Regions from separate parts of the Faecalicatena orotica genome, predicted to be linked through region 2. Evidence: riboswitches for the same ligand, from Rfam matches in the RefSeq annotation. Region 2 holds a riboswitch; each other region holds the start of a gene.

Region 1 (10,859 bases), on a different contig from region 2:
ACGCTGTCTTCCTATGAGGGGATGAAAACATCGTTTGACCAGGTCCTGCTGTCCCTGTTCCCGGCGAATGTGATCGGGGATATGGCATCAAACAATGTGACCGCCATCATCATAATTGCGATTGCCGTGGCAGTTTCTTATGTCGGTGTGGCATCTGAGGAAGGGGAAGAGAAAGTAAAAGGATTCCGGGATTTAATAGAGGCGGTCAAGAAAATTATATACCGTATTCTGGCATATGTGATCGACCTGACTCCTTACGCGGTACTATGCCTTGTAGCGGGATCGGCGGGGAAATTATTCAGCGACAGGACTGCATTGATCCAGCTGGTTCTGCTCGTTGCGCTGATTTATTTTGTAAGCTTCCTGCATACCTACGGTTTTAATACCATTTTATTGAAGTTTTATGCAAAGGTAAGTCCGGTTAGATTTTTTCAGAAGATTTTTGATGCACAGGCCGTTGCGTTTACGACGCAGAGCAGTGTCGGGTCGCTTCCTGTGACAATCGAGGGGCTGACGAAGAAAGTCGGGGTAGATGAAGAAGTGGCAAACTTTACCGCGCCGTTGGGAACGACAATTGGCATGCCGGGCTGCACCTGCATCTGGCCGGTGCTTCTGGTTCTGTTTTATGTCAATGCGGCGGGACTGGACTGGGGAGTGGGAGAATATGTTATTCTGGCATTCATGACACTGGTGCTGTCTCTCGGCGGGGCCGGAGTGCCGGGCATAGGAGTCGTCTCAGCGGTTGCACTGTTCAGTGCAATGAACCTGCCGGTCGCAGCCGTTGTGCTCCTGATGCCGATCAACAATATTTCAGACATGGCCCGCACACTGGTAAATGTTACGACCGCAAATGTTGCGGCCGCAGTCGTTGCACGGGGCACAGACCTTCTCGATGACGAGATATTTCTTACAGAAAAGCAGGGGAACAAATAAAAATATTTAGAACAACTTATTTAAAGCCCTGACCGCATCTTCCTGAGACTGAAAGGGCAGGGGGATCTTCTCACCATTTGAATATTTAATTACAATCTCATACTGGTAAAAATGTTCTGCGCCGAGTGTCTGTGTGGATATCCCCTTAGAAATATGTGCACATGCATCGGCGGCGTTGGAACACTCATTGGAACTGCCATACAATGTCACGACATCAATCCCGGTGACTTTACTCTGGAGGGCATCTCTTAAACCATCGCAGAACGCAGTCAGCTGGCTCTGGTTATTGTCAAGGAGGGCTTTGGCGATCACGTCAGTCTGCTCCTGAGTCAGCGCTTCGTACTGTTCCACCCGTTTCTGAAGTTCTTCTTCCGGAGTATCTTCCTCCCAGTGGGCATCGATTCCCTGAGTGGCAAATGCCTTTTCGATTTCCGCCATTGAGAAGTATAAGATGCGGAAACCTTCCGATTTCAACTGTCTCAGCGAATTATCCGTAAAATCCCCTGCAAGCACCGCGCCAAAGAACGGTAAATAAATATTGTATCTGCTGATTAACGGTTTGATGGCCCCGGATATTTCCTGGGCCTTGTTTTTAGAGTGTTTTGTATACCGTCTCCATGCCATTTCGATGAAAGCGCGGGGATGGCCCATGACAAACTCGCTGCCTTTCTCCTCTATCACGATGTCCAGTTTGTGCTTATTCTCGTTGACATCGGCCCATATGACCTCTTTTCGCCCGTTTCTGGCGGGTCTTTTATGCTTATAGTCCAGATACATTCCGTATTCTTCTGCAATCGGCCTGCAGTAATTAATGATAGTCAGTTCCAGCAGGTCGCCGATAATCTGCCCGAAACGATGTGCCGGTGATTTTGCCATTTTTACCCCCTCACCCACAGGCGCCCTTCTTTTAAGGGAACGCTGTGCTTTCTGTTTTTCCATTTTACATTTCGATCACGTGTCTTTTCAAACCAGTATTCTTTAAAACCTGCGGAAATAGCCAGTCTGCCCAGCCATTCATCGACCGGAACATAAATCCCGTAAGGTGCGGAATCGCCGATTACAAAGCAGGTCAGGGAACCATCCTTGCAGACGCGGCGGAGGTTCTTCCAGATTTTAGCGAGATCCAGAAAATAAAGCGCGATCATGGTGTGATAGTTCTTTTTGCCGCCGTGGAGCTCCTTCTCGGCGTCCAGCTGCCTGCAGACGTCCAGTATTTCCTCGTAGATCGGTTCGAGCAGCGGTGACTTCAGAAATTCATAAGTATCTTTGCGCTCGCGGGAAACCATCTGTGAACAGGAGCGGACCAGATTTGGCCGTATCTTCTTCTGCAAATCCCCCCAGCCCTTGATTTCCCCGAGTACGGACAGCTCCAGACGGGTCGCGTCGGCATAATCATAATTATTCGCATACGGGGGAGAAGTGATAATCAGATCTACGCTGTCAGCAGGGACGTCAGAATCTTCCCTCGCATCCTGAAATAACAGATTTGCTTTGGACTCATGGGAATGGGCCTGCATATACTGCATGTCCCCGCACATGATGTCCGTCTGTTTCTGAAAGGCTTCGTATGCATCCGCGACCCTTGCCTTTGTCTTATTGGGAAGCACATACTGCCATGTGGCAGTTCCGGCATGCGAAGCGCTGCGCAGGATTGAAATAAAATTCATCCATGCCAGAAGATATTCATCTGTATCATCCTTATTGATTTCCAGTGCTTTTCTCAAATAATTTATTTTTTTCAGATTATCGATATCATAGCTCTTATAAACGATATCAGGATAAGTATACATCTTGGTCTTTAAATGCTTAGCACAGTCCAGTATCTTATCGGCCTCGCGGATGAACAGGTCCGTGTCGGCAGGCCATGATAACTTTGCTTTTGCTACTTTATAAACAAACGGGTGTCCTTCATATCCAATGGAAGAGATCCCCATTTTATCACATACTAATAGTGTTGTTCCGGAACCGGCAAACGGGTCCATAACGGTGACGGCATCTTTCGAAAGCTGGCTGGAGGCCAGATATTCATGAATCATACTTTCAACCCACTCTGCTGAGAAACCGGCTGAATAGCGGTACCACCTGTGGAGTGGAAGGGACATATTATCGATGAAAGTTGAAGTGCTGTCTTTTTGAATGCTGTTAGCCATCGTTGTTTCCTTTCATTTTTGGTCTAAAATTACAGTATAACACAAAATTTAATCCCGAAGGGTTCCTGATAGAATTTCCAGCATTTTTTCAATCTTTTCACGGAGGACGCCTACTTTATGTTATCGACCTATATTGTAACAAATAATCGCAAAAAAGTACAGAATTTGCTTTTTTCAAGCTTGACAAAAAATTTGTGATCATGTATATTTATACACATAAATTGAACAGGGGAGCTTATAGATAGGCTGAGAGGAAGTTGTGAACTTCGACCCATATACCTGATTTGGATAATGCCAACGTAGGAACGGAAGTAAGTAATATTACGGGAAGTGCCTGAGGCATTTCCCGTTTTTGCGTTTTGGCTTTAAATTACATAAGCAGTACCGACGAGAGTGAATGAGAGTTCATGAAGGGGTGCACCACCGCGGGTGTATTTCTTTTGTGAACTCTTTTTCCATAATAAAAGAAACATGAAAATGATCGAGAGGAGGAAATGATATGCTGAAAGTAAACGGAAAGGACAGGATGTTTACAGCCGGGATGACCGTGGCGGACCTGCTTAGGGAAATGAAACACCCGGCGGAGCGTGTAGCTGTTGAAAGAAACGGGGATATCGTGCCGAAGAGATGTTTTTCAGAGGTCTGTCTGGAGGACGGGGATACGATCGAGGTTGTAAGTTTTGTGGGAGGGGGCTGATTATATGCTGACATTCGAAGAAATAGAAGCGGCGCTTATCCAGCGGCATACAGAGGAAATACAGAAAAAACTGAAGACTGCGAGAGTGGCGGTGGCCGGGCTTGGCGGACTTGGCTCCAATGTGGCCTTTGCACTGGCACGGATCGGCGCCGGGCACCTGCACCTGATTGATTTTGACCGGGTGGATATCACCAATCTTAACCGGCAGCAGTATTTTATCCGGCATATCGGCCTGTACAAAACAGAGGCATTAAAACAGGAGCTTGAGGAAATCAATCCGTATCTGGATATTAAGACAGATTGTGTGAAAGTGACGCCGGAGAATCTGAAGCAGTTGTTTCAGGAGGAAGATATTGTCTGTGAGGCGTTCGATGAACCGGAGGCAAAAGCAATGCTGGTCAACGGGATTCTGGAACATTTCCCGGACAAGTTTCTTATAGCGGCATCCGGCATGGCTGGATATGGCGGCAGCAATGCGATCCATACGAGGAAGATTACAGAACATTTTTACCTGTGCGGGGATGAGACCGCAGAATCCGCGCCCGGAAATGGGCTGATGGCGCCCAGAGTGGCACTCTGCGCCGCCCATGAAGCAAATCTGATCACAGAATTAATTATAGGAGGAAAAGAATAATGGAACAAAAAGACACACTGGTCCTCGGGGGACATTGTTTTGAATCACGTTTTATCTTAGGTTCGGGCAAATATTCACTGGAACTGATACGGGCAGCCGTGGAAAAGGCCGGGGCACAGATTATTACACTGGCCCTGCGCCGGGCAAATGAGGGAGGAATGGCAAATATTCTGGATTACATACCGGAAAATGTAACGCTCCTTCCGAATACTTCAGGAGCCCGGAATGCTGAGGAGGCAGTGCGGATAGCCCGTCTGTCCAGAGAAATCGGGTGCGGGGATTTCGTGAAGATAGAAGTTATCCATGACTCCAAGTATCTGCTCCCCGACAATTACGAGACAATCAAGGCGACGGAAATTCTGGCAAAGGAAGGTTTTATCGTAATGCCTTATATGTACCCAGATCTGAATGCGGCGAGGGACCTTGCAAATGCCGGTGCAGCCTGTATCATGCCTCTGGGTTCACCGATCGGTTCTAACAAGGGGATCTGTACAAAAGAGTTTATCCAGATTCTGATCAATGAAATTGACCTTCCGGTCATCGTGGATGCCGGCATAGGAAAACCTTCACAGGCCTGTGAAGCAATGGAAATGGGCGCGGCAGCGGTCATGGCGAATACGGCGATCGCGACTGCCGGAGATATCCCTGCAATGGCCGAAGCCTTTAAAAAGGCAGTGGAAGCCGGGCGCAGTGCATATCTTTCAGGGCTGGGCCGTGTACTGGACCAGGGGGCAAGCGCCTCATCACCGCTTACCGGGTTTCTGGCAGAATAGGAGGAGAAATGAGCAAAGAGAATCATGTAAATGAAAGTATTTTAAATGCTGAAATCAAGGAGTGGCAGAAGAAAAACCGTATCGACCATATGACCTATCTCCCGGGGATGGAAGTAATCGAATCGGAAATTCAGGAACAGGTATTATCTGCCATGAATACATACGATTACAACAAGTATACAGAAGCGGATGTCCGGCGTGCACTGGCACACGACAGCCGCACACCGGAGGATTTTGCGGCGCTTCTATCCCCTGCGGCGCTGTCCCTTTTGGAGGAACTCGCACAGTGTGCAAGAATAGAGACGAGGAAGCATTTCGGAAACGGTGTAAATATGTTTACCCCTGTCTACATAGCCAATTACTGCGAAAATTTCTGCATTTACTGTGGGTTTAACTGTCATAACAAGATTAACCGGGCACAGCTTGGCGAAGAAGAGATCGAGAAGGAGATGAAGGCGGTTGCTGAAAGCGGACTTGAAGAAGTCCTGATCCTGACAGGGGAGAGCAGGGCAAAATCCAGTGTGGAATATATCGGAAAAGCCTGTGAAATTGCACGAAAATATTTTAACGTCATCGGTCTGGAGATATATCCCGTGAATTCGGATGAATACGCTTATCTCCACAAATGCGGTGCTGATTACGTGACAGTATTTCAGGAAACCTACAATGCAGAAAAATATGAGACACTCCACCTGGCCGGGCATAAGAGAATCTTCCCGTACAGGCTGAATGCACAGGAGCGTGCACTCAGAGGCGGGATGCGGGGCGTTGGTTTTGCGGCGCTGCTCGGACTGGACGATTTCCGCAAAGACGCATTTGCGACGGGAATGCATGCCTACCTGCTCCAGAGAAAATATCCGCACGCCGAAATCGCATTTTCCTGCCCGCGGCTGCGCCCGATTATCAATAACGAGAAGATCAATCCGATGGATGTCCATGAACCGCAGCTCCTTCAGGTAGTTACGGCCTACAGACTGTTTATGCCGTATTCGAGTATAACGGTTTCGACAAGGGAATGTGCACGGGTAAGGAACAATCTTGTCAATATTGCGGCCACGAAGATTTCCGCCGGCGTCAGCACGGGAATCGGCGAACATGTGGAAGACATCGAAGAGAAGGGCGACGACCAGTTTGAAATATCGGACGGGCGTTCGGTGGAGGAGGTCTATCAGGATCTGCTTGATCTGGACCTGCAGCCGGTCATGAAGGATTATCTGTATGTGTAGGGGGGAAGATTGTTATAAAAATATCATCGCGGTTACAAACAGAAATTTATGTGACCGCCCTTACATGGAGCAAATCGAAAGAATCTGCTCCAGGCATCCGAAAGCGGTGCTGGTCAGAGAAAAAGATTTGCCTGTGAATGAGTATGCACGGCTTCTGGCACAGGTGCAGGAAATCTGTCTCAGATATGGCGTGCAATGCATTGCACATACTTATACAGATGCGGCTGTACAATGTGGAATTGATGTGGTTCATTATCCTCTGAATCTTCTGCAGGATGAGATGCATCACCCTGTATCTAAGAAAAAAATACTTCATATCAGGAAGAAGGGAGCTTCGGTACATTCCGTTGAAGAGGCACTTCTGGCAGAAGCGCTGGGAGCGGATTACCTCACGGCCGGACATATTTTTGAGACCGGATGCAAACCGGGAGCAGCACCCCGTGGGAAAGATTTTTTACGTTCCGTCTGCACAGCCGTGAAGATTCCGGTCTACGCGATTGGCGGGATGAGCGCGTCGGAAAAATGCGTGGAAAGTATGGTTTTATGCGGCGCAGCAGGCATATGTGTGATGTCAGAATGTATGCAATGGTAAAAGTGCACAAAATTTATTTTTGTAATTATTAGACAAAAAAATGTCAAAAATGTTGGAAACCCCCGTAAAATCAAAGGACTCCGTTAAAAATTTCACTAATAAAATTTCTATTAAATTTTTATAAATTCTGTGCAATTCCACATATTGAATTGTTGGCAAATATACTATATTATTTTAGTGAATAGGTAAAATAAATAGATTTATAGAATCACACTATAATCTAAGAACAGGGGGATCAGCCATTGGAAGCATTGGGAGAAATTGTTGTAAAGGTGAATGATTTTCTGACGAGCTATTTATTGATCGTAGTACTCGTCGGAGCAGGAGTCTGGTTTACAGTCAGACTGGGATTTGTTCAGATCAGAGGGTTCAAAGAGGGCTGGAACCGGACATTTGGGGGCCTGTTCAAAAAGCAGGGAGCAGCCGGGGCAGACGGTATGTCATCTTTCCAGGCACTGGCAACAGCAATTGCTGCACAGGTAGGTACAGGTAACCTGGCAGGAGCGGCAACAGCAATTGCAGTCGGAGGTCCGGGAGCGATCTTCTGGATGTGGGTCAGCGCATTCTTTGGAATGGCAACGATCTATGCAGAGGCCATGATGGCACAGAAGTACAAAGTTGTCGGAAAAGACGGCGTGGTTACCGGCGGTCCGGTATACTACATAAAGGCAGCATTCCACAACAATATGTTTGGTAAGATACTTGCCGGGGTCTTTGCAGTTTTAATCATTCTTGCATTAGGCTTCATGGGAAATGCGGTACAGGCCAACTCCATCGGAGACGCATTCAACGGAGCATTCGGTATCAATCCTGTTATCGTAGGCGTGATTGTTGCCATCCTTGCATTCCTGATCTTTGCAGGAGGTATCAAACGTATCGCTTCTGTAACAGAAAAAGTCGTACCAATTATGGCATTGTTCTATATCATTGGTTCACTTATCGTAATTTTTGCTAACTTCAAGAATATTCCGCTTGCATTTGAAGAAATCTTTGTAGGTGCATTTGCTCCTCAGGCAATCGGCGGCGGTGTGCTTGGAGCTACAATCCAGAAGGCAATGCAGAAAGGTGTTGCACGTGGACTGTTCTCAAATGAAGCAGGTATGGGTTCCACACCTCATGCACATGCAATTGCAAAAGTAGATCATCCGGCAGAGCAGGGCTTTGTAGCAATGATGGGAGTTTTTATTGATACATTCGTTATCCTTACATTAACAGCACTTGTTATCATCACAACACGCTCGGTAACACCAGATGGTTCTTTAACAGGAACAGCACTGACACAGGCAGGATTTACAGCAGTATTCGGCAAATTCGGATCAATCTTTATCGCGATTTGTATGTTCTTCTTTGCATTCTCTACCATTATTGGATGGTATTTCTTCGGAGAAGCAAATATAAAATACTTATTCGGACCGAAAGCCGTAAAGATTTACACAGTTCTGGTATGTGTATGTGTAGTACTTGGTTCTATTGCAAAGGTAAGCCTTGTATGGGATATGGCAGACTGCTTTAACAGTATGATGGTTATTCCGAATATCATCGGCCTTGTATTCTTAAGTAAGGTAGTTAAGAGCGTACATGACGACTACTATAATAACTTCAGAAAGAACAAATTAAAGAAATAACTACCCTGCGTGAGATCGAAAGGTCTCACGCTTTTTCGTTTTTCAACAGAATTGATCTTACAAGAAGAGGAATATTTTTACAAAAAAAGCCCACACTAAAGAAAAAATGAAAGAAGGTATTATGTGTGGGAGAACAGACGGTAAAACTATTGAATGAATGCAGCAAAGGCTGTAAAATGGGGATCGACAGCATCGAACAGGTCAGGAAGTTCATCACGGAAGATGCAGAACTGGAGAAAGTAATCGGGCATTATGATGAAAAATACAAGAGGCTGGACGAAGAAACCGCACAGCAGCTCCGTAAATACGGGGAACCCGAAAAAGAACCACCCATAATGGCGGAAGCCTTTTCCTGGATGACGACAGAGATGAAACTTATGGTCAAGGGTAACCGCAGAGAGGTGGCAAAACTTATGATAGATGGCTGCAGCATGGGAATCAAATCAATTAGCGAGGCCCTCAACAGCAATACGGAGGCGGAAGAACCGGCGAAGTCCATAGCAAAAAAATTAGTCAAAGCCCTTGAAGATTTCATGAAGGATATGAAGCCGTTTTTGTAGCTTCGTCTCTGATTTCCCTGAAAGCTCTTGACGAAGCTATTTTGGTAAGCATATAATAATAGAAACGAAAACCCAACATGCCACTTTATCAAGCGGACTACGTTGGGTCTTTTCCTTATTTTGATACTATAATGAAGTCGATTATTATGCAGGAGGATACAAGAGATGAAGAGAATGACATTGGGAACCAGCAGCCTGGAAGTTCCGGTAATCGCGGCGGGATGCATGAGAATTAATGCTCTGGATGAGGAAGATCTGGAGAATTATATCAATAAATGCATGGAACTTGGCATGAACTTCTTTGAACATGCAGATATTTACGGCAGCGGAAAATGTGAGACGCTGTTCGCAGAAGCATTTGAACGCACCGAGTTCAGACGCGAGGATATTATCCTCCAGTCCAAATGTGGAATCGTACCCGGTGTTATGTATGACTTTTCTAAGGAACATATTATTAAATCCGTAGAAAACAGCCTGAAAAGACTGAACACAGATTTTCTGGATGTTCTGGTGCTCCACCGCCCGGATGCCCTTGTGGAGCCTGAAGAGGTTGCGGAAGCATTTGACCTTTTAAACGCATCCGGAAAGGTCAGAAACTTTGGTGTATCGAATCACAAGCCGATGCAGATAGAATTGCTGAAGAAGTATGTCAAGCAGGACATCGTAACGGACCAGCTTCAGATGAGTATTCCATTTTCTAATATGATTGCCAGCGGGCTGGAAGTGAACATGCTGACAGACGGGGCAGTAGACCGTGACGGCAGTGTTCTGGACTACTGCAGGCTGAAAGATATGACGATTCAGGCATGGTCACCATTCCAGTATGGGTTCTTTGAAGGCGTGTTTATTGGCAGCAGCAAGTATCCGGAACTGAATCAGCAGCTGGAGGATCTGGCTGAGCGTTATGATGCCACACCAACTACAATAGCAACAGCATGGATACTAAGACATCCGGCCCATGTTCAGATGATCGCAGGGACAACCAACCTGAACAGGCTGGAAGAGATCGCACAGGGAAGCGAAATAAACCTGACGCGGGAAGAGTGGTATCAGATTTATTTGAGTGCGGGGCATATACTGCCTTAGGTTTCGAATAGAGTCCGCCCGGCGTAACCGGGGAAGGGGCTTATGGGAGTGCGGGTTTTGATGAAAAGCAGCCCTAGATGAAAATGAGCGGGAAATGAAGGCACCGCCGGCATGCGAGTAAACGCTGGATGCGTTTACTCTGTAGGCCGGCTTGAAATCAGGCTTTGTAAGCCTGATTTCAGCCTTCATTTCCCGCTCGTTTTCATTTAGGGCTGCTTTTCATCAAAACCCGCATTCCCATAAGCCCCTTCCCCGGTTACTCCGGGCTGCTTTATTCGAATCGGAAGGTAGTGACTCAAATGAGAAATGATTCCTATTTATCTGTGATTTCGCTGTGCAGTTCCTGTAAGGATTTTACATCCCCGTTGCCGTGTTCTTTCACGTACTTGATTCCTTTGGCTGTGGCTCTTGCGGCTGCCATTGTGGTCATGTAAGGGATTTTTCCTTTGATTGCTGCTTTTCTTAAGTAACTGTCATCGTGGGCGCTGTCTTTTCCTACCGGTGTGTTGACGATGAGGTCTATCTTTCCGTTGGTGATCAGGTCCAGGATGTTTGGTCTGCCTTCGTAGAGTTTCTTTACTTT
Region 2 (10,859 bases):
TTTTCAGAATTCCGGAAATCCTTTACATACTCAGGCATTCAACCGCAGTTCTCCGCCGACTGCTATGGAAATGCTGCAGGAAATCAAACCCTATATGCCTCCGAAAGAAGCTGAAATGATGGACACTTTTTCGAATATGATGAATATAATGGAAATGGTACAGATGTTTCAGGGAAGCGGGGGTGACACGGGCGGAAGTCCCTTCGGAGACATGTCAGATATGTTCTCCTCCTTTGGCGGGGGATCCGGCGGATTCAATCCGATGGATATGATGATGGGGATGCTGACTCCTGAACAGCAGAATATGTTCCAGATGTACAATCATATGTTTGAGGATGAAATGAACTCAAATGAGATGGGTTCAAATGAAAACAGCACAGATCCTGACGGCACAAAAGACAGCTTTTTCGAGAAAGGAGATGATACAGATGAACGAATGGATGAACAATCCGGCAATGAAGAATATAGACCCGGTTAAGCTGGAGCTGATACAGATGGCAGCTTCCCAGACTTCCGGCAAAAGCGGCAGGGACCTTGCCCCGGTCATGCTTGCCCTGATCACCAATGCCAATAAAAAAGGCATCAGTTTCACAGGGGATGAGATGTCACTGATACTGGAAATCCTCAAAGAAGGCAAATCCAAACAGGAACAGGCCCAGATCGACCAGACTATTAATATGGTCAGTTCAATTATGAAGAAGAAGGGTTAAAAACCTTCTTCTTTTCTCTTAATCCGCATCTCTCTTCTCTTTTCAGCGGCCTCCCACTCTGCGCGCTCTTCCTCCCCTTCCAGAATCAGGCGCGGAACCCTCGTCGGCTTATCATTGTCATCCAGGGCAACCATTGTGAAATAGGCCCGGTTGATCGGACGGCGCATCCCGTCCATGTTCTCCACATAAGTATCCACACGGACTTCCATAGATGTGTTCCCCACGTAAGTCACCTTCCCGATGATCACGATCACATCCTTCTGGTAGGCACCCTGTATGAATCTCAGATTATCTACCGATGCAGTAATAATATTGCCACGCGTGTGGCGCTTTGCCACCAGCCCTGCCACATCATCCAGCCACTGCATCAGGATTCCTCCGAACAAACGTCCTGCCGCATTCAGATGGTTCGGGCGCACCATGTGCACCGTCTCCACCCTTGAATCAGCAACTCTTCTCTCTTCAACCATTACAACAACTCCAATCCGCATTCTGCTGCTATATTTTTATAGAATTCCAAAGTCTGAAGATCCTCACAGAACAGAGGATACTCCAGATTATAATTCCCCCAGACCACCGCTTTATGTCCCGTAAAGTAAAATGTGGAAAACAGCCAGTTTCGCGCTGTAATCCCGGCCAGAAAACCTAAGTTCTCCTCTTGAAGCGGATAGTAGACCCATCCCCGGTCTATCTCAAATTCTGAAAAAACAGACTTTTCTTTCTCATCCAGCCCGGCCTCAAACTGTTCCTTTTGTTCCTTTTCAAGCACCGCATAATAGAAATCTGCGTATGCTTTGTCATTGTTTTCCTCCAGACAGCGCATAAGGAATGCTTCCATCGCCTGCTTTCCGCCTTTCAGTATGACTGACTGATACTGTCTCAGTCCTTCTCCCACGTTCCCGGTCAGGATTGCCCCTTTAGATGCCAGACCTTCTTTACTCATTGATTGAAACATATTAACCTCCCCGGCAGCCAGAAACTCTATGAAATGATACTTCTCTATTATAATCTCTAAAGCAGTCACACTTCAAGGTAATTTTCCGGAATCTGTTGAATTCTCTGTGCCTTTCCTGTAAGATTGAAACATCAGAATCTAAAACCATTTCATTTAAATGAGGGGTTACCCTCTTTACAAAAGGAGATAACACAATGCATAATATCAAATTAACACTGGAATATGACGGTTCCCGCTATCAGGGATGGCAGCGCGCCGCGGGGGAATCCACGAATACGGTTTCCAATAAGCTCTTAGAAGTCATTCACAAAATGACCGCCGAGGATGTGGAATTATACTGCGGGGCAAGAACGGAAGTCGGTGTCCACGCCTATGAGCAGACTGTCAGCTTCAAGACCACCTCAGATATGAAACCATACGAGATTCAGCAGTACCTGAACCGCTATCTCCCGATGGATATCGCCGTGCTCACGGCCGAAGAAATGCCTGAACGCTTCCACGCCTCTTTAAATGCGGTTTCCAAAACATATCTGTACCGTATCGCCATAGGTGATGTCCCCAGCGTATTTGAGCGCAAATACACCTATTACGCCTTCAAGACACCGGATATCACGGTTATGCAGCAGGCGGCAATCCAACTGATCGGTAAACACGATTTCAAGAACTTTTCTACCGTAAAAAAGAGCAAGTCCACGGAAAAAGAAATGTATGAGATTAAAATTTATGGCGATGCCGATGAAATACAGATTTCCATGCGTGCAAAGGACTTCCTGCACAACATGCCCAGAATAATCGCCGGCACACTGCTTGACATCGGTCTGGGAAAGAGAAAGAAGGAATGCATCGAAGCCATCTTCTCCGGCGGGGAAGCAGCCAGCGCACCATGCGATCCCAAAGGACTGTTTCTTCAGGAAATCGAATATTAAAAGAGGGGCTTTACGGCCCCTCATTATTATTTTTATAAAATATCAATATGTTCCCCTGCCAGTGCCTTATTCATGCTGCGCACCGCACAAAATTTCCCGCACATGGAACAGGTATCCTCGTGTTCCGGCTTCCGCTCATCACGAATCCGTCTTGCCGTATCCGGGTCTATTGCACAGTCAAACTGCGCCTCCCAGTCCAGTTTTCTTCTTGCATCCGCCATTTTGTCATCGATTTCGCGTGCACCTCTTACCCCTTTCGCAATATCCGCTGCATGGGCAGCGATCTTGGAGGCGATGATCCCCTGCTTCACGTCCTCCACATTCGGCAGTGCCAGATGTTCCGCCGGAGTCACATAACAGAGGAATGCCGCACCGGAGGCCGCCGCGATGGCACCGCCGATGGCAGATGTGATATGGTCATAGCCCGGCGCAATATCCGTCACGAGAGGTCCCAGCACATAGAACGGTGCCCCCTGGCAGACAGACTGCTGTACCTTCATGTTCGCGGCGATCTGGTCCATCGGCATGTGGCCCGGCCCTTCCACCATCACCTGCACATCCTTCTCCCACGCCCGTTTCGTCAGTTCCCCGAGGCGCACGAGTTCTTCAATCTGGCAGACATCCGTGGCGTCCGCAAGACATCCCGGCCTGCATGCATCCCCAAGAGAAATCGTAACGTCATATTCACGGCAGATATCCAGAATCTCATCATAATATTCGTAAAATGGATTTTCCTCCCCAGTCATGCACATCCATGCAAACACAAGGGAACCTCCCCTTGAAACAATATTCATTTTCCGCTTGTGGTTCTTGATCTGGTCAATCGTTTTCCGGCTGATACCGCAGTGCAGCGTCACGAAATCCACCCCGTCCTCCGCATGCAGACGTATCACATCAATAAAATCTTTTGCAGTCAGTGAATCCAGATCCCGCTGGTAGTGGATCACGGAGTCATAGATCGGAACCGTCCCAATCATTGCCGGGCACTCACTTGTCAGTTTCCGCCTGAACGGAATGGTATTCCCGTGGGAAGAAAGGTCCATGATGGCATGCGCCCCCATATTAGCGGCCTCCATCACCTTCTCCATCTCCACATTATAATCCTTGCAGTCTCTGGAAACACCCAGATTCACATTGATCTTCGTCTTCAGCATAGATCCCACACCCTCGGGGTCAATACAGGTATGCCTCTTGTTCGCGCAGATCACCACCCTGCCGGAAGCTACAAGAGGAAGAAGTTCTTCCACTGTCATAAGCTCCTTTTCAGCCACAGTCTTAAGTTCTTTCGTCACGATACCCTTTCGTGCCGCCTCCATTTGTGTTGCATAATTTTCCATTTCTCTTTACGTCCTTTCTTGAATCGTCTTTAATTTGTAATTAGATTCTGATGGATTCAAGTAAGCCACGCGGATGAATACGTAATCGAGGTGCGGGATTCCCCGGATATTGCTTTTAAAAAAGAAAAACTGCTGCAATGCAACATGAGCATTACAGCAGTAAAATCCATTCACCCTCTGTATATCCCTACGTTGGCATTATCCAAATCAGGTTCATGGGTCTAAGCGATTCAGCTTACTCTCAGCCCGCTTGATACGCGAGCTCCCCTGTTTACGTTTTTTATTATACTATGCGGCCTGTCTTCTGACAAGAGAAAACTGACGATTTTTCTACCACGATTTTTCCATGTTCCAAATTATGGTGTAAACCCTAAAGGAAAAGCCCTGTAATATGAAACGCCAGAAAACTTACTATCCAGGCAACCGCCAGCTGGAACAGAACGATCCCGAGTGTGACTTTTCTGCTGCCCACTTCCCGTCTGATCGTCGCAATCGTAGCCGTACATGGCACATACAGCAGGCAGAATACCATCAGTGCATAGGCATTTGCCGCGCCGAACCCCATTGCGCCCAGTGTCCCTACGAAGCTTGTCATCCCGTGGGCCGTAGTGATGTTCTGAATCCCGAACAGAACACTGCAGCTGGATACAACGACTTCCTTCGCCGCGACTCCGGCAATCAGCGCAACCACGATCTGCCAGTAACCCAGCCCGAGCGGCTTAAATACCGGTACAATGGCCTTTCCCACGATGGAGCCAAAGCTCTGGCTGATGTCCGTCACATACCCGGACATGCCGAAGTTCAGAATAAACCACATGATGATTGAAGCGATAAAGATAACCGTACCGGCTTTTGAAAGGTAATCCTTCACCTTTTCCCACACATAAATCGCAATCGTCCTTGCGTTCGGAGTCTTGTACTCTGGCAGCTCGATGAGCAGCGCATGCTCTGCCTTGCTTCCGTCAATCTTGGACAGAATAAATGCCGTCGTAATCGCCACGACAATTCCGAGGATATACATGGAATAACAGGCCAGCATTGCATTTTTCCCGAAAAACATGGAAGAAAACAGTACATAAATGGGAAGTCTTGCGCTGCATGACATAAACGGCGTTACCAGAATCGTCTTCAGCCTGTCCTTTCTGTGCTCCAGTGCACGGGAAGCCATAATCGCCGGAACCGAGCATCCAAATCCGAGCAGCATCGGAAGAAACGCCCTCCCAGACAATCCAAGATGCCCCATGATGTCATCCATGACAAAGGCCACCCTCGCCATGTATCCGCTGTCTTCCAGAAAAGCCAGTGCCAGAAACAGGATAAAGATGTTCGGCAGAAACGTCAGGATGCCTCCCACTCCGGAAATGATCCCGTCTACAATCAGCGACTGCAGCATGGAACTGACGTGCCATGCCTCCAGCAGATTCCCGGCTCCCCCCGAGATCCACTCGAGGGCAATCTCAAAGTAGCCTTTCAGCCAGTCTCCGACCGTGAATGTCAGAAAGAATACAAGCGCCATGATCCCGAGGAAAATCGGAAGCCCCAGCCATTTACTGGTCATGTACCTGTCGATCTTATCCGTCCGTTCCTCTTTCTTGTTCTTATTTACCAGCGTCTCCTGAATCACTTCTTCTATAAAGTCATACTTCTGGTTAATTATATCCTTCTCATAGCTTCGGTCCAGTACTGCGGGCATATCAAGAGGATGATTCTCCATGACCGCCTTATCCTGCTCCAGCATCTTGATCGCATGCCACCGCTTATTCTCAACCTCTGGATAATTCTTGTTCAACTGCGTGATGATCTGGTCGATCTTGTCCTCAATATCGTCGTGATATACCATCGCATACTCGCTGTGATGATTGTGTATGTGTCCTGTCTTCTGCGGATGGTGGTGGATAAACGGGCTCTGTTTTGCAAAATCCTTGTGATGTGCCACCGCATGCATCAGAATCTCCAGCCCGGTTTTCTTTCTGGCAGAAACCGGAATCGCCGGAATCCCCAGCATCTCCGGAAGGCGGTGCAGGTCGATCTCCATACCCCGCTCTTCCACAATGTCCATCATATTCAGTGCCAGCACCACCGGTTTGCCAAGCTCAATCAGCTGCAGTGTCAGGTAAAGGTTCCTTTCCAGACAGGAAGCATCTACAACGTCGACGATGACATCCACTTCCTCGCTCATAATACATTCCCTGGACACCTTTTCTTCCATTGTATAAGAGGTCAGGCTGTAAATACCGGGCAGGTCGATCAGCTTGAACTCCTGCTCCTTGTAGAATGCCTTCCCTTCCTTCTTCTCAACCGTAACTCCCGGCCAGTTCGCCACCTTCAGGTTCGCCCCTGTATAGGCATTGAACAGCGTCGTCTTCCCGCAGTTCGGATTCCCGATAAATCCTACATTAATAATCTCTTTGCTCATTGTGCTGCCTCCTCCACGGTAATGTGATCCGCGATCCGCCGCCCCATTGCAAAGCGTGTTCCGCGAAACCGGACAGTGACAGCCCCTTTTTTATCATTGTTTAAAATGGTGATCTTTGAACCAGTGGTAAGCCCCAGCGCCTCCAGCCTTCTCTCCAGATTCAGTTCAATATCAATCTCCTGAACCCGGTACGTTTGATTGTTCTTTCCCTCTTTTAACCTCATGGCCGCTCCTGTAAGTATGTTTCTTTCGTATTTTTGTAATTGATAATTATTATCTATTAGCAATTATAAAACTTTTACTGCAATAAGTCAAACACATTGACAATTTCCGCCATAACAGTTTTCTTAAAATTATTACTATGCAAAAAACATCTAACATTCCGGATTCGGAAGAATTAATATTCGATTTTCACAACCCCTCCCTTTTTCCATGCTTCCGTTGTAGCAAAACCAATCTGTGTCGATTTTGTCCCGTCATATACCGTTACTTCCGGCTTCCTTCCTGATTCCACACAGTCAATGAATTCCTGCATCTCCAATAAGTAAGACTGGGCAAATCTTTCCGGGAATCCACTGACACATTCAACAACGGCACCAGCCTTGTCATAGATCATGCACAGATTTTTCTGCGGTACAGGGCTGATACGCAGTGATCCTTCTGTTCCGATTATCTCTGTCTCTACATGGTAGCCATGAGCCGCCGTCCGTCCTACATGTACGAATCCCAGAGCACCATTTTCACAGCGGTATGTCGCAATCCCAGTTTCGTCATCTCCCGCCTCTCTAAATTCCGGATGCTTAAATGTCGCTCCGGCAGCATATACCTCTGCCGGATCTGATCCAAGGAACCATCTCATCAGGTCAATATCATGGATTGCCATGTCAATAAAAATACCTCCGCTTGTAGATGCAAATTTTATTGCACCTTCTACAAGGGCCTCCGGATCAATTCCGGCAGCTTTTACCATGTATGGTATTCCAATTGCACCCTCTTCAATTTTTTTCTTTGCATATGTATAAGACGGATCAAAACGGCGCATGAACCCAAGGAAGAATATCTGTTCAGGATGGCGCTCAACTGCTTCCTCTGCCAGTCTGCACTCCTCCACATTTACCCCGAGTGGTTTGTCCGAAAAAACATGTTTTCCTCTATCTAATGCTGCTGCAATCTGCCAACAGTGTTCACCGCTTGTTGTTACAATTGCCACTGCATCTATGTCTGCCTTTTCCAGCATCTCACGATAATCAGTATACACATCTGACACACCCAGCTCATTTCTGGCATATTCCAATTCTTCCGGTACTATGGAACAAGCTGCTGTCAGTTTAGCATTTGGAATCTGAAAAGCGATATTATTTGCATGAACTTTTCCCAGCCTGCCTAATCCTGCAATACCTACTTTTACCTTTTTCATATCAAAACACCTCTTTCATTTTATTTGGCATTCCAGCCGGTTTACCCCTGGGAACCTTTTCTTCCCTGATCCACACACTCATTTCGTTTTCCCCGCGGTTTGCCCAGCTATAATACGGGACCCATTTTATTTTTTTCTTTACCTTCTCTGTCTCGAAATGCCTGCTTAGATATAGAGGCATATCTGAATGCCCTAAATCCAGTTTCATCCCACATGTGTGCAGAGTACCTACTCCGCCTAACAGGTTTTCTTCGTAACTATACTGTATCTCTTCATCTTCCTTCAATTCCAACAGGTGAAGGCAGTCCCCGTTGTCGGCCCCTTCCATACAATAGATCAGCGGCCCTCTGGAAAGTGCTGTCTTTCCGTTTTCGTTGCTTACATGCGGATTCGCATACCATCTTTTCGGTTTCATCTCAAATTCAATCTGGATATGGTCAGCTGCAAAAGCCTTTTCAAAAAAGACATACCCATTTTTCACCTCCAAAGATAAAGTCCTGCCATTCATCTTGATCATATAGTTATCTGTCCACCCCGGTATGCGTACTGCAAAGGTCATTGGTTCCTCTGCTGTGCTGCCGATAATAAATTCTACGTTTCCATCCCAGGGATAGTTTGTCTTCTGCATAATTGTACATTCACCTTTTGGCATCTGAAAACTGCTTTCGCAGTTCATAAACAGATTTGCCAGAATGGTATTTTCTTTCTGGATATACACATACTCATCTACAGATGCAAGAAGTCTCGCCAGATTCGGGGGACAGCAGGCACATCCCAGCCACTGTGGACGCACTGGTTTTACATGGCTCTTGCCCGGATCTTTTTTCACCTTCTCTGGAACCACTTCCAACGGATTCACATAAAAGAAATGTTTCCCGTCCAGAGCCATGCCCGCAAGAACCGTATTATACAGAGCTCTCTCCATGACATCCGCATACTCCCCGTATGTCTCATTCTTCAGCATCTGGTGAGCAAAGAATACAAGACCTATTGACGCGCATGTCTCACAGTACATGGTATCATCGGGAAGGTCATAATCCGTTGTAAATGCTTCTCCGTGGACTGTAGACCCGATACCGCCTGTGATGTACATTCTTTTATCCACGATATTCCTCCACAATTTCCGGCATGCCTCCAGCATTTTTTCGTTTTTCGTCTCCCGTGCAACCTGTGCCATAGCTGTACAGAGATACACCAGCCGGACTGCATGGCCCTCTGCCGTTGTCTGTTCAAGTGCAGGCTTGTGGACCTGATAATATTCAAGCGGCCATTGATCCATTCCTTCTATAAGCGGTGGTCTCTGTTCTTCTGCCTTCTGCCTTGAAAGGAAATAAGGATCTTTCCCTCTTTCCTCAAGAAAATAGCAGCTTAACTGCAGATAGCGCTTATCTCCAGTGGCCTCATACAACCTGAGCAGGCCGATTTCCACTTCCTCGTGTCCGTCATAGCCATGAATTTTTCCTTCTTCTCTTCCGAAATTCCGGTCTATACAGTCCGCAAGACAGCATGCCGTGTCAAGTACCTTTTGATTTTTCACCGCATCATAATATGCCACGGCAGCTTCCATAAAATGTCCTGCACAGTATAATTCGTGACTTTCATTCAGACAGCGGTACTTCCTTTCCGGCGCATCAATCGTAAAATATGTACTCAGGTACCCGTCATCCTCCTGTGCTTCAGCGATGAGGTCCACTACCTCATCGGCAAGGTCCTTCAGGTTCTCATCCATTTTCTCCTTCAGGGAATATGCCACTGCCTCCAGCCATTTATACACATCACTGTCCTGGAATATCCACCCGTAATGGTGTCCCTGCTCCCGGCCTGCTGCAATCTTAAAATTCATGATCGCATGGCTCTTTTCAAGGAGTAGTGTATTATCATTACGCTCTTTTTCTATTTTAATATCAATGCTGTCGTTTAAAACATTCCACTGGTATGGTATCATCTCTTTTCGAATCAGTTCTCTGTATCTGAGCCAGAACTTATCCTGAATAATTACTTTCTTTTCCATTGGTTATCTCCCATTCTTATTTATTTTGCATTTTGCTCCCGTCTCTCATGGAGTATTCCTGCTATCCTCAGCGTCTCTTTATTGTCCAGTCTATAAAAATAAATCGGTATTAAGACTAGAAGTGAAAGTATAATAGGCACACCAACCAGTGTAAATTTAATTCCGGCCAGTGATCTTTCGGTCTGCTCCACATTTGCCACATATCCTGTCATTCCGAGGATAATTCCCGGTATAATTCCGGCCAGAGCATTACCAAGCTTAAAAAAGAAACCTATAATAGCATAGGTTACGGCCCCAAGTCTCTGTCCAGACACGTATTCGCCGTAGTCAATCACATCCGGCGCCATATTCCAGATGAGTCCCATTATCAATGTTGCGCCAAACCCGGCAATAAACCGGAAGCTAAAGACCGCAATGAGATTTGACACTGGCGCCAGAAACATTCCGGCCAAACCTGCAATACTAACAATGTAAGAAATAAACAATAACTTCTTCTTTCCTATCTTTACGCTGAAATGTGGAATCAGTGCAAGAGATATTACCCCCGGAAGGTTTGAAAACAGTATGAAAATCCCTGTCAGATCTGCTCTGCCCACGTTATATTTAATATAGTAAGTTCCTACCGCTGAACTAATCGATACATTTGTAAATGTAACAATAAATACAAGGCATAATAGTAATAACGGCTTATTGCTAAGCATTGCAGAAACCATAACCTTCAGCGTAACTTTTTCTTCGGACTGATCTACCTTTATCCGTTCTTTTGTAGAAAAATAAGTAAAGAGGAATAATACAACTGACATTCCGGCGAAAATAAAAGCCGTAATCCGGTATCCGGTTCCCATTGACTTCTTACCAAAGAAAGCTGCAAGCATCGGCACTCCCACAGACAGCATCATATTACCTATATTCGCCAGATACATCCTGACTGCGGTCAGAGTTGTCCTCTCCACCGGATCTTCTGTCATAACAGATGACAGTGAGCTGTAAGAAGTGTTTACAAGCGTATACAACATCCCTGCCCCGATATAAGTAATGTAGGCATAAATCAGCTTCCAAGTGGGTGAAAGATTCGGAGCGCTAAAGC
Region 3 (10,859 bases), 110 kb from region 2:
TGGGCCTTTCCATATCCAGCCGTCTCATTCAGATGATGGGCGGGACACTGGAAGTACGCAGTGAAGTTGGAAAAGGATCCGAATTTTTCTTTACCCTGATACTGGATTATGCAAAAGAAGAGAAAAAAACGGATGAACAGGATGAGCAGCAGGGTCCGGTTATGGACTTTACTGGATGCCATATTCTTTTAGCAGAAGACAATGAAATGAACAGTGAGATCGCAAAGACGATCCTCGAGATGCATGGATTCACAGTCACCTGTGTATCTGATGGACTTGGGGCGCTGGAGGCATACTGCCGGGCAGAGCCTGGGACGTACGATGCGGTGCTGATGGATATCCGTATGCCTGTAATGGACGGTCTGGAGTCTGCCCGCAGGATCAGGACATCCCGCCGGGCGGATGCCAGATCAATACCGATCATTGCACTTACTGCCAATGCATTTGATGAGGATACGAAAAAATCAATGGACAGCGGTATGGATGGACACTTATCAAAACCGATTGACGTAGATAAGATGATGGAGCTCTTAGGAAGATGCATTTCAAGGAAAAAGAAGTTAAATCAGATATAAAACGGGCCCCGGAGTGTATCCGGGGCCTTTGCATTACTGTTTAATTTTCATCAATACACCTGTGTATCTGCTCCCGGTATACTGCCTTATCCTTGTACATTTCCATGTCTGATTTCCTCAACAGCAGATTCATGGCATTCCCACAGGCGGCCTCAGATGATGCATAGCCTGAAGAAACGGAAAAGGAAAATTCACAGGTTTCATTTTCCCTGTCGATCCGGTCTTTTAGTTTCTCAATGAGGCCGGGCAGATCCACGCCCGGGGACTGAATGACCACGACAAATTCATCTCCGCCTATGCGGAAGACCCGTCCCAGTCCCTGAAAAGTATCTGTAATGCACAGGGCTGACGCCTTTAAGATGATGTCGCCGGCTTTATGTCCGAAGGTATCGTTCGTAACTTTTAAATTATTGAGGTCAAAGGAACAAAGCGAAATAGGAACAGGCGTATCAAACCCCCGCATTTCGTCCATCAGGTTTTCAAACGCAAGACGGTTCTCAACCCCGGTGAGGAAATCTTTATAAGCAAGATCCTTGAGAATCTGGTGCTCTGTGTAATCACGCATGAAGGCTAGCATAACCCGGATACAGATATAAACCATGATTCCGATAAACATCAAAAAGCCATACCGCAGAAACCGGCTGTTGTCCGTCTGGGGCGATATGTAGAACTGAATCAGAGAAAGTAAGGCTGATACGATCAGCACGATCAGAGCTGCCAGCATAGGCCGGGCGTATGGCGACCGGTCCTTCCTGTAACGTTTCAACAGGAATATGAGAAGTACAATTACACTGAATACAATCAGGAAATGTGTAACAGGGAGCATTTCTACAAAACTGAAGATATTGAGTGAAAATAAAACACCCTGTACCATTATATTAAGCAGCAGAAGGAATTGTATCCTGGTCAGTATGCCGTATTTATCGGGGCAAAGTTTACCGACAAATGAAAATACAGGAATTGGCAGAGACATAAAGCTATAAAAGGAAAGTACACATACAATGACCGGGTTCTTCCAGAATAACTGCGGCAGCTGGGAATCTGTGAAAACCCAGATTACAGATAATAAAAGAAGAAATGCCAGAGGACGCAGCATGCTGCAGCCCTCCCATCTGCCTCTGTTCTTCTGCCACAGATAAAGGGCCAGCAGGCATATGCCGGTAATGAGCATGAAAAACAGGCTTATAATCAATTCTATATGAGAAAAAAGATAGTCTGTGATGTAAGCGCTCCCCGTGCCAAGTTTAATGGAATTCAAGCCGGTTTGAAGAAGCTTGTAAGGCTGATAGACTTCAATCGAAACGGTCTGTCCGCCCATGTCTGTATTCAGGGGAATCTGGGCAGTAAAATGTCCTGTCATACCTGATGGCGCCTGAATCTTGCCGGCAGAATAGTCATAGATACATAAATCATTGACAAATACTTTGATATAGGTGTAGTTCACTTCAATGAAAAGGCAGTCATAGTCCGTGAGCTCCGGCAGTGTTTTAGAAAATGTCACGGGACCCTGAGAATCTTCTTTCCATTTACTGATCTCGGGAATTGTTGTTATAGTTCCTGAACTGTCGGCAATGTACCAGTCTTCAGAAAAAGAACGAATTCCGGAGTCCTGAAACCGGCTGTATGGTGCATCATTCTGTAAACAGGAGGACACGATTGAAAAAGTATATATAAGAAGGGTGAGCAGGATGACTCCCAAATAGATATGCCCGGACTTATTTACTTTTTGGCCTGGTTCATTCATGAATGCTCCTCCTTTCTACTGCAATTCGCTTTGACTGATATTATATCATACTTTCGAACCGGTGTGAAATGAAAATAGAGGCAGGCAGAGTTTCATAATCTTAAAAAACTATTGAGTCTGTGGTTGAAAATATTGATGGAAAGTGTATAATTAAGAACGATGATATGAAAAAGGGGAGCCTGCGTAAGCAGGCTGAGAGTAAGCTGGTATTGCTTAGACCCGTAACCTGATTTGGATAATGCCAACGTAGGGAGATATGGAAGCAGACTTTGCGGATATACCTGTTTTGGTATATCTGCTTTTTTATTAAGGAGGAATTGTATGGAAAGGATTTTGGGAACAGCTAAAGGGAAGAAGACTAGGTGCCGCAGGGAAAGCATGCTTTTGTACGCGGTGACTGACCGCACATGGCTTGGGGACGCCACGCTTGCAAAACAGGTCGGGGCGGCCATAAAAGGGGGAGTTACTTTTATCCAGTTTCGGGAAAAACATCTGGATAAGGAGGCTTTTATCAGAGAGGCTAAAGAAATAAGGGAGGTCTGTATGAACTATCAGGTCCCCTTTGTGATCAATGACCATGCAGATATTGCTGCTGCGATTGATGCAGACGGCGTGCACGTCGGCCAGAAGGATATAGATGCCCTGGATGCGCGCAGGATACTGGGGGAGGACAAGATCATCGGGGTGACGGCCCGGACTGTGGAGCAGGCCCTGCGGGCGCAGGAACACGGGGCAGACTATCTTGGGGTCGGGGCAGTTTTTCAGACAAACACGAAAGCAGATGCCGTAGAGGTGAAAAGAGACACGGTAAAGGCAATCTGTGAAGCCGTGGATATCCCTGTCATTGCAATCGGAGGAATCGGGGAGGACAATGTACTTCAGCTTGCGGGAAACGGGCTGTGTGGAATCGCGGTGGTAAGCGCCTTGTTTGCCCGGCCGGATATTGAACAGGCCGCCAGAAATCTCAAGCGGCTGTCTGAAAAGATGGTAAACCAATGAGAAACGGACAGGATAAGAAAGGAAGTACGGCTATGAAGACCGCATTAACAATCGCAGGGAGTGACTGCAGCGGCGGTGCTGGTATACAGGCGGATATTAAGACGATGCTGGCAAACGGGGTATATGCCATGAGTGCGGTCACGGCGCTGACGGCCCAGAATACGACCGGTGTGGCAGGAATTATGGTGGTGGAGACGGAATTTCTGAAGAAACAGATCGACTGCATTTTTACGGACATCCGGCCAGATGCGGTAAAGATCGGGATGGTGCCCACTGCAGGGCTCATAGAAGCAGCAGCAGAAAAACTGAAGGAATACCGGGCCGGTAACATCGTCGCAGACCCTGTCATGATTTCAACAAGCGGGGCAAGGCTGATCGATGAAGACGCAGAAGCTGTTTTAAAAGAAAAGCTGCTCCCTGCGGCAGCACTTGTTACCCCGAATATTCCTGAGGCAGAGGTCCTTTCCGGCCTTACGGTCCGGTCAGAAGAAGACATGGTGCACGCTGCTGGAATCATTTACCACAGGTACGGATGCGCGGTCCTTTTAAAAGGCGGCCACAGGACCTGCGATGCCAATGATCTGCTGTATCAGAAGGACGGGACACGGTGGTTTTTTGGAAAAAGGATTGAAAACCCAAATTCACATGGAACAGGATGCACCCTGTCCAGCGCGATAGCCTCAAATCTGGCAAAAGGATATGATCTGGAGACGTCTGTTGAACGGGCAAAAGAATACCTGTCAGGCGCACTTAGGGCCATGCTTGACTTAGGAAAAGGAAGCGGGCCTCTGGACCATGCCTTTGTAATGGGTTGCAGAAATTCAAAAAAGAACATATAATAATATATCGGCTCCGAAAATGCCGGTCAGACTATTGAGTGGGAGACGGTATATGAAGAAAAAATATTTAGGAATTATTTACATTGTATTATCCGCTTTTTGTTTTGCACTTATGAATATGTTCGTACGCCTGTCAGGTGACCTGCCGTCCGTACAGAAAAGCTTTTTCAGAAATCTGGTGGCGCTTGTCTTTGCATTCGCCATCTTAAAAAAGGACAGGGTCTGGTTTTCCGGAAAACGGGAAAATATCAAGTACCTGTTTCTACGCTCCGCAGCAGGGACGGTCGGGATACTCTGCAACTATTATGCGATTGACAGGATGGTCCTGTCAGATGCCTCTATGCTGAATAAGATGTCCCCGTTTTTTGTCATCATCTTCAGTTTCTTTATATTAAAAGAAAAAATAAAACCCCCGCAGATTCTAATTGTGGCCGGGGCGTTTCTGGGAAGCCTTCTGATCATCAGGCCGACGGCACATATTTTCCAGTCCCCGGCGGCACTGGTCGGACTCTTAGGCGGGCTCACGGCCGGACTGGCATACACTTATGTCAGACTGCTGGGTGAGAAAGGGGAGAAGGGACCGTTTGTCGTATTCACCTTCTCCACATTTTCCTGTGTTGTAACGCTGCCGTTCCTCATTTTCCAGTATCATGCGATGAGTGCCATGCAGCTTGTTTATCTGCTGTTTGCCGGTCTTTGTGCGGCAGGCGGGCAGTTCAGCATTACAGCGGCATACTTCCATGCCCCGGCACGGGAGATTTCCGTCTATGATTATTCACAGATTGTATTCTCCGCACTGCTGGGATTCTTCGTGTTCGGACAGATTCCGGACGTGTTAAGCTGGATGGGGTATGCTGTGATCTGTGTGATGGCAGTATTGATGTTCCTGTATAATAACCGTGGGAAAGACGAAGGGAGGACGCATGCATGAAAAATGGGATTTCATTAATTACACCGGTATCCAAAGACCTGCTGTATACCAAGATAGCAGATGCAGTCTCAGACTATATCAAGAATAACCACCTGATGCCGGGGGATAAGCTCCCTTCTGAACGGGAGCTCGCGGCAAGCTTCCAGACCAGCCGCCACACTGTTCGTGAGGCACTGAGGGTTCTTGAGAACCAGGGGATCATCTCTTCACAGATCGGCAGCGGGACCTATGTTGCACACGTCGAGGAGGAATCTTCCCTGTATCTGGAATCTGTTAAGATCAACTATCTGGAAATGCTGAATATTAAAACCGAGCTTGAAAAATACGCTATCAGTCTGGCTGCAGAGCGTGTAGCTGCAAAAGACTTAGAGGAACTGGAGAGCCTGCTTGGCCGGATAGAGGACAGCAGCCAGAGGGGTGTCTTTGAATCTGACACGGATAAACAGTTTCACTACCGTTTATCAGAACTTTCCGGCAATAAGATGCTGGCCCAGATGATTAAAAAAATGATAGAGGCATTTGATGAATATTACAGCATCCTGCCGCAGTCCACACAGCTGTGCTTAAGAACAGTTGCAAGGCATCGGGAACTGCTGGATGCGATCAGCCGGAAGGATACCGAAGCCGCAGCAAAGGCATGTGATGAAATTCTTCTGATCGACCAGACTCTGATCATGGAAAATAGGGGCTCACGGGACAGAAAAATGGAGGAAAAATGAGGGCAAATATGTTGACAAAAGAACAAACAATGAGTATGATAACTTTATAGAACAATTGGTTGGACCACTCAACCGGTATGACAAGTTAGGAGCGCCGCCCGGACATGTAAAACCGGAGTAAGGCGGGCAGAAAGTGGTGAAAGGAAGAGAAAGGAAGAAAGCATGAAAGACACGAGGCAGAAATGGTTTAAAGATGCAAAATACGGCCTGTTCATACACTGGGGACTGTATTCCCTTCTGGGAGGGGAGCACAAAGGGCAGAAGACAGAGCATATTGCGGAATGGATCATGAATTATCTTGACATTCCGGCAGAAGAGTACAGGGAGCTTGCGAAGTCGTTTCGCGGGGAGAATTTCTCGGCTGAAGATATTGTAAGGCGTGCGAAGGAAGAATGGGGAATGCAGTATCTGGTGTTCACGTCAAAACATCATGAAGGATTCGCCATGTGGGATTCCAAATGCAGTGATTACAATGTTGTGAAAGCTTCACCGTACGGAAAGGATGTCTTAAAAGAATTCCAGCTTGCATGCAGGAAATACGGCATGAAGTTCTGTCTGTATTATTCTCAGGCACAGGATTGGGATGATCCGGACGGATATGCATACGGCAAAGACAACAGTCATAAGAATTTCAGAAAGTATATGGACAACAAGTGTATTCCCCAGTTAAAGGAACTGCTTACAGAATACGGGGAGATTTCGATACTCTGGTTTGATACTCCTATGGATATGAAAGAGGAAGAATCCCGGGAGCTCATCGAACTTGTAAAATCATACCAGCCTGCATGTATTATCAGTGGCAGAATCGGAAACGGCCTGGGAGAATATCTTTCCACCGGAGATAATTTTATTCCGAGGCTCCCATATGAAGGTGACTGGGAAGTACCGGCTACATTGAATGACACATGGGGATTTACCAAAGATGACGAGAACTGGAAAGAGCCGGACGATATCCTGAGGCTCCTCTTAAAGATTGTAAGCAGGGGCGGCAACTATCTGCTGAATATCGGACCGGACGGGACAGGTAAGGTGCCGGAAAGATCCTGTGAGATTCTAAGTGAAGTAGGAAAATATGTCAGGGAGAATGCAGAAGCCATTTTCGGCACGAAACGTGTCGATCTGTACCCGTACGATCTGGAATGGGCCCAGCTTACCCGAAAGGACCATAAACTCTATGTACATGTGTTAAGGCCCCAGATGAGGATTGAACTTCTCAATGTTGCCAACAGGGTAAAGGGTGCATATCTGGTCAGAGATGGGCAGAAGCTTGTATGCCGTGCAAGAAAAATCTGCGAAGGAGACAGTATGGTTGAGGTAGACCTCCCGGCTGACCTGAAACGCGGGAGAAAATACGCGGTATGTATCGAACTGGAGGAAGAGGAACCAATATTCGAACCAATCCGCGGATAGAAAGCGGACAGAATCATTTATCAAGTCTTTCACGGGAAAAAGATTCGTGATATAATATAGGGCGTAGCAAGACTGCCTGAAGGGGATACATAAACGGCAGGATGCCGGAGTATTTTCATAAAAGAGGCAATTTGCAGAAAGAGAGGTGTTTTTCAAATGGAGCAAAATGGAAATCTGATGTGGGCACTGGTCAAGGAAAAGGCGGAGCAGGGCCTGTGGCTCAGACAGCGGGAAATCCCCGCAACAGGGAAGAACGATGTCAAGATTAAGATCCATAAGACTTCAATCTGTGGAACCGACGTACACATTTATAATTGGAACGAGTGGGCACAGAACACAATTCCGATCGGTCTCACGGCCGGACATGAATATGTCGGGGAGATCGTTGAGATCGGGGAGAATGTAGAAGGATTTAAGATCGGCGAGATGGTCTCAGGGGAAGGCCATATCGTATGCGGGAAGTGCAGGAACTGTCTGGCAGGACTGCCGCATCTGTGCAGGAACACGCAGGGCGTAGGCGTGAACCGCGACGGAGCATTTGCCGAGTATCTGGTAATACCGGCGAAGAATGTATGGAGATGCAGTTCATCCATTGAGGAAGAGTTATATTCCTGCTTTGACCCGCTCGGAAACGCAGTACATACTGCTCTGGCGTTCAACATGATCGGGGAAGATGTGTTAATCACAGGAGCCGGACCGATCGGCTGTATGGCGGCAGCAATCAGCAGACATGTAGGAGCCAGACACGTAGTCGTGACCGACATGAACGAATACCGTCTGGAACTTGCGAAAAAGCTTGGTGCAACCAGAACTGTGAACATTGGGAAAGAAAAGCTGGAAGATGTAGAGCATGAACTCGGTATGAAAGAGGGCTTTGATGTAGGGCTTGAGATGTCCGGAAACCAGGCCGGTTTCAATGACATGGTCAACCACATGAAGAACGGCGGAAAGATTGCGCTTCTGGGACTTCAGAAAGCAGATGCCCGCATCAACTGGGAGAAGGTCATTTTCAACGGGCTGACAATCAAAGGAATCTACGGAAGAGAGATGTGGGAGACATGGTATAAGATGACGACCATGCTCCAGAGTGGTCTTGACATCAGCGAGATCATTACACACAGATTCGACATCCGTGATTACGAAAAAGGATTCGAAGCCATGAACAGCGGCAATTCAGGCAAGGTAGTCCTGGACTGGACCCATATTCACGAAGAACGATAATAAAAGAGGGAGATTTTGGAAATGGAACAATGGAAGAACGGCTTATTAGACATTTACAGAAACGAGATCAAAGGAATTACAGACGACGGTCTGTTAAAGAATGAAACTCCCCTCTGCTCACCTCAGGGAAGAGAGATCAGTCTGGAAGACGGCAGAAAAGTAATCAATATGTGCGCCAACAACTATCTTGGACTGGCCGACGACCCGAGGATTATCGAAGCTGCAAAGCAGGCATATGACGAAAGAGGCTACGGCCTGTCATCCGTACGTTTTATCTGCGGAACACAGGACATCCATTTACAGCTGGAAAAGACAATCAGCAATTTCCTTGGAATGGAAGATACGATACTGTACTCCTCCTGTTTTGATGCCAACGGAGGTCTCTTCGAGACAATCCTGACAGCGGACGATGCGGTCATCAGTGACGAGCTGAACCATGCGAGCATTATCGACGGGGTACGTTTGTGCAAGGCAAAACGTTTCCGTTATAAAAACAACAACATGGAAGACCTGGAGGCAAAACTGAAAGAAGCCGATGAAGCGGGCGCGAGAATCAAGCTGATTGCGACAGACGGTGTATTTTCAATGGACGGCATCATTGCCGACTTAAAAGGCGTATGCGAATTAGCAGAGAAATACCATGCACTTGTCATGGTAGATGACAGCCACTCAGCAGGCTTCGTCGGAAAGACAGGACGCGGGACGGCAGAGTACTGCGGCGTGACAGATAAAGTTGATATCATCACGGGAACGCTCGGCAAGGCATTAGGCGGGGCATCAGGCGGATACACAAGCGGAAGAAAAGAGATCATCGACTTACTCCGCCAGAGAAGCCGCCCGTACCTCTTCTCCAATACTCTGGCACCGGCGATCGTAAAGGCAAGTATGGAAGTCTTCAAAATTCTTGAAGCGGATACCTCTTTGAGAGATCATCTGGAAGAAGTCACTGCATACTACCGTGAGAAGCTGACAGAGGCTGGGTTTGACATTATCCCGGGAGTACACCCGATCGTGCCGATTATGCTCTATGACGAGCGCAAGGCAACCGAGATGGCGTCCCGCATGATGGCAAAAGGAGTCTATGTAGTAGCATTCTCCTATCCGGTAGTACCGAAAGGAAAAGCAAGAATCAGGACACAGGTATGTGCGTCTCATACGAAGGAAGATATTGATTACATTGTAAAATCTTTCATAGAAGTAAGAGATGAAATGCAGGCATAATGCGTAACGGTCATGGCCGAAAGTTATCCGGTATTTGTTTAAATGAATAAATACCGGGTATTCTAAAAACAAAGAAAAACGGGAACTTTACACCATATAGTCTTAGGTGAAAGTTCCCGTTCTTTTTTGAAAAGCTGTCCCAATCAGATCACTGATTAGTCGTACTTCTCCATCCATTCGTTAACGAGCTTGCAGTACTTATCATTTTCTTCTACAAAGCACATATGTCTGCATCCGTCAAACAGCTCCCATTTGGAGTTCGGGATCAGGTCATACATTGTCTTTGCTACAAACGGTGTACAAAGGTCATTTGTTCCGTTGATGATCAGGGCAGGTTCTTTGATATCGCCAATCTTATCACGGTACTCCCATCCGCCGAGGCTTCCTGTCGGGTTGTACTCATTCGGTCCCCATCCCGCAACATAAGCTTCTGTACCGGATTTCTTCGGGCGGCGCAGGCATTCCGGAGAATCCTCTGTCACTTCACCTGCACAGTGGAGCAGCATGAATCTCTCATTAGCAGCAAGATATGCAGGATCATCGAAATTACCTGTCTCTTCAGCCTTTGCGATCGCATCCTGATCTTCCTGTGACATGAACTTAATCATACGGTGCTGCTCGTGAGCCCACAGCTCAGCAGCCGGAAGTGTACTGGAAAGGATAACGGACTTAACACCTTCTGGTTTGTAATCGCAGAGGTATTCAATTGCCAGCATTCCGCCCCATGACTGTCCTAACAGATGCACTTCGTCCAGTCCGAGATGCTTTCTCAGCTCGATCAGCTCATTGTCCCATGTCTTTGAGCACCATAGTTCCGGATGTCCGTCCACGTAAGAATTACCGCAGCCGATCTGATCGTAGGAGATGATAGCGCGTCCTTCCTCAGCAAGTCTGTCCAGTACTTCAAAATAGTTGTGTGTGGAGCCAGGACCGCCGTGCAGTAAAACAAGCGGCTTCTTGTTACCTTTGCATTCCCCAACGATGCGGTAGTAAGTCTTGTACCCCAGATACGGCATATAACCTTCAATGACTTTCATATATGTACCCTCCTTGCCGTTTTACGGCTCTTTTTAATACTTCTCCATTATAGCAGACTTGTCTTAGAGTTTCAATTCTACGCATGGGAAATCTTTCACAAAATAACCGGCTGGTTTACTCCTTTCAGATGCACCCGGTAACGTCATCCAGGCTGTTAATACC

The links. A riboswitch is a leader RNA that binds a small molecule or an ion and turns the genes downstream of it on or off. The one in region 2 is predicted to bind thiamine pyrophosphate.
Region 1: it holds a riboswitch for thiamine pyrophosphate, as region 2 does, so the genes downstream of both, thiS (sulfur carrier protein ThiS) here and thiC (phosphomethylpyrimidine synthase ThiC) in region 2, are expected to answer to the same signal.
Region 3: it holds a riboswitch for thiamine pyrophosphate, as region 2 does, so the genes downstream of both, thiE (thiamine phosphate synthase) here and thiC (phosphomethylpyrimidine synthase ThiC) in region 2, are expected to answer to the same signal.

The regions. Positions count from the first base shown of each region.
Region 1 is NZ_CAJJZH010000002.1:494,754-505,612, forward strand. Features, by position in the region: gene ABIN22_RS05805 (dicarboxylate/amino acid:cation symporter) at 1-933, shown strand, start outside; gene ABIN22_RS05810 (DNA methylase) at 940-1,809, opposite strand; gene ABIN22_RS05815 (DNA methyltransferase) at 1,812-3,083, opposite strand; TPP riboswitch at 3,301-3,407, shown strand; gene thiS (sulfur carrier protein ThiS) at 3,583-3,780, shown strand; gene thiF (thiamine biosynthesis protein ThiF) at 3,785-4,414, shown strand; gene ABIN22_RS05830 (thiazole synthase) at 4,414-5,187, shown strand; gene thiH (2-iminoacetate synthase ThiH) at 5,196-6,413, shown strand; gene ABIN22_RS05840 (thiamine phosphate synthase) at 6,406-7,005, shown strand; gene ABIN22_RS05845 (alanine/glycine:cation symporter family protein) at 7,248-8,630, shown strand; gene ABIN22_RS05850 (hypothetical protein) at 8,756-9,190, shown strand; gene ABIN22_RS05855 (aldo/keto reductase) at 9,356-10,276, shown strand; gene carB (carbamoyl-phosphate synthase large subunit) at 10,590-10,859, opposite strand, start outside.
Region 2 is NZ_CAJJZH010000003.1:142,906-153,764, reverse strand. Features, by position in the region: gene ABIN22_RS07475 (hypothetical protein) at 1-478, shown strand, start outside; gene ABIN22_RS07470 (hypothetical protein) at 429-710, shown strand; gene ABIN22_RS07465 (acyl-CoA thioesterase) at 707-1,180, opposite strand; gene ABIN22_RS07460 (hypothetical protein) at 1,180-1,665, opposite strand; gene truA (tRNA pseudouridine(38-40) synthase TruA) at 1,860-2,591, shown strand; gene thiC (phosphomethylpyrimidine synthase ThiC) at 2,624-3,928, opposite strand; TPP riboswitch at 4,096-4,208, opposite strand; gene feoB (ferrous iron transport protein B) at 4,299-6,344, opposite strand; gene ABIN22_RS07440 (FeoA family protein) at 6,341-6,568, opposite strand; gene ABIN22_RS07435 (Gfo/Idh/MocA family protein) at 6,742-7,761, opposite strand; gene ABIN22_RS07430 (glycoside hydrolase family 127 protein) at 7,763-9,772, opposite strand; gene ABIN22_RS07425 (MFS transporter) at 9,793-10,859, opposite strand, start outside.
Region 3 is NZ_CAJJZH010000003.1:29,174-40,032, forward strand. Features, by position in the region: gene ABIN22_RS06910 (PAS domain-containing protein) at 1-575, shown strand, start outside; gene ABIN22_RS06915 (sensor domain-containing diguanylate cyclase) at 616-2,319, opposite strand; TPP riboswitch at 2,481-2,589, shown strand; gene thiE (thiamine phosphate synthase) at 2,641-3,318, shown strand; gene thiD (bifunctional hydroxymethylpyrimidine kinase/phosphomethylpyrimidine kinase) at 3,351-4,157, shown strand; gene ABIN22_RS06930 (DMT family transporter) at 4,210-5,088, shown strand; gene ABIN22_RS06935 (FadR/GntR family transcriptional regulator) at 5,085-5,807, shown strand; partial or broken gene ABIN22_RS06940 (alpha-L-fucosidase) at 5,964-7,217, shown strand; gene tdh (L-threonine 3-dehydrogenase) at 7,374-8,438, shown strand; gene ABIN22_RS06950 (glycine C-acetyltransferase) at 8,460-9,659, shown strand; gene pepI (proline iminopeptidase) at 9,815-10,696, opposite strand; gene ABIN22_RS06960 (LysR family transcriptional regulator) at 10,821-10,859, opposite strand, start outside.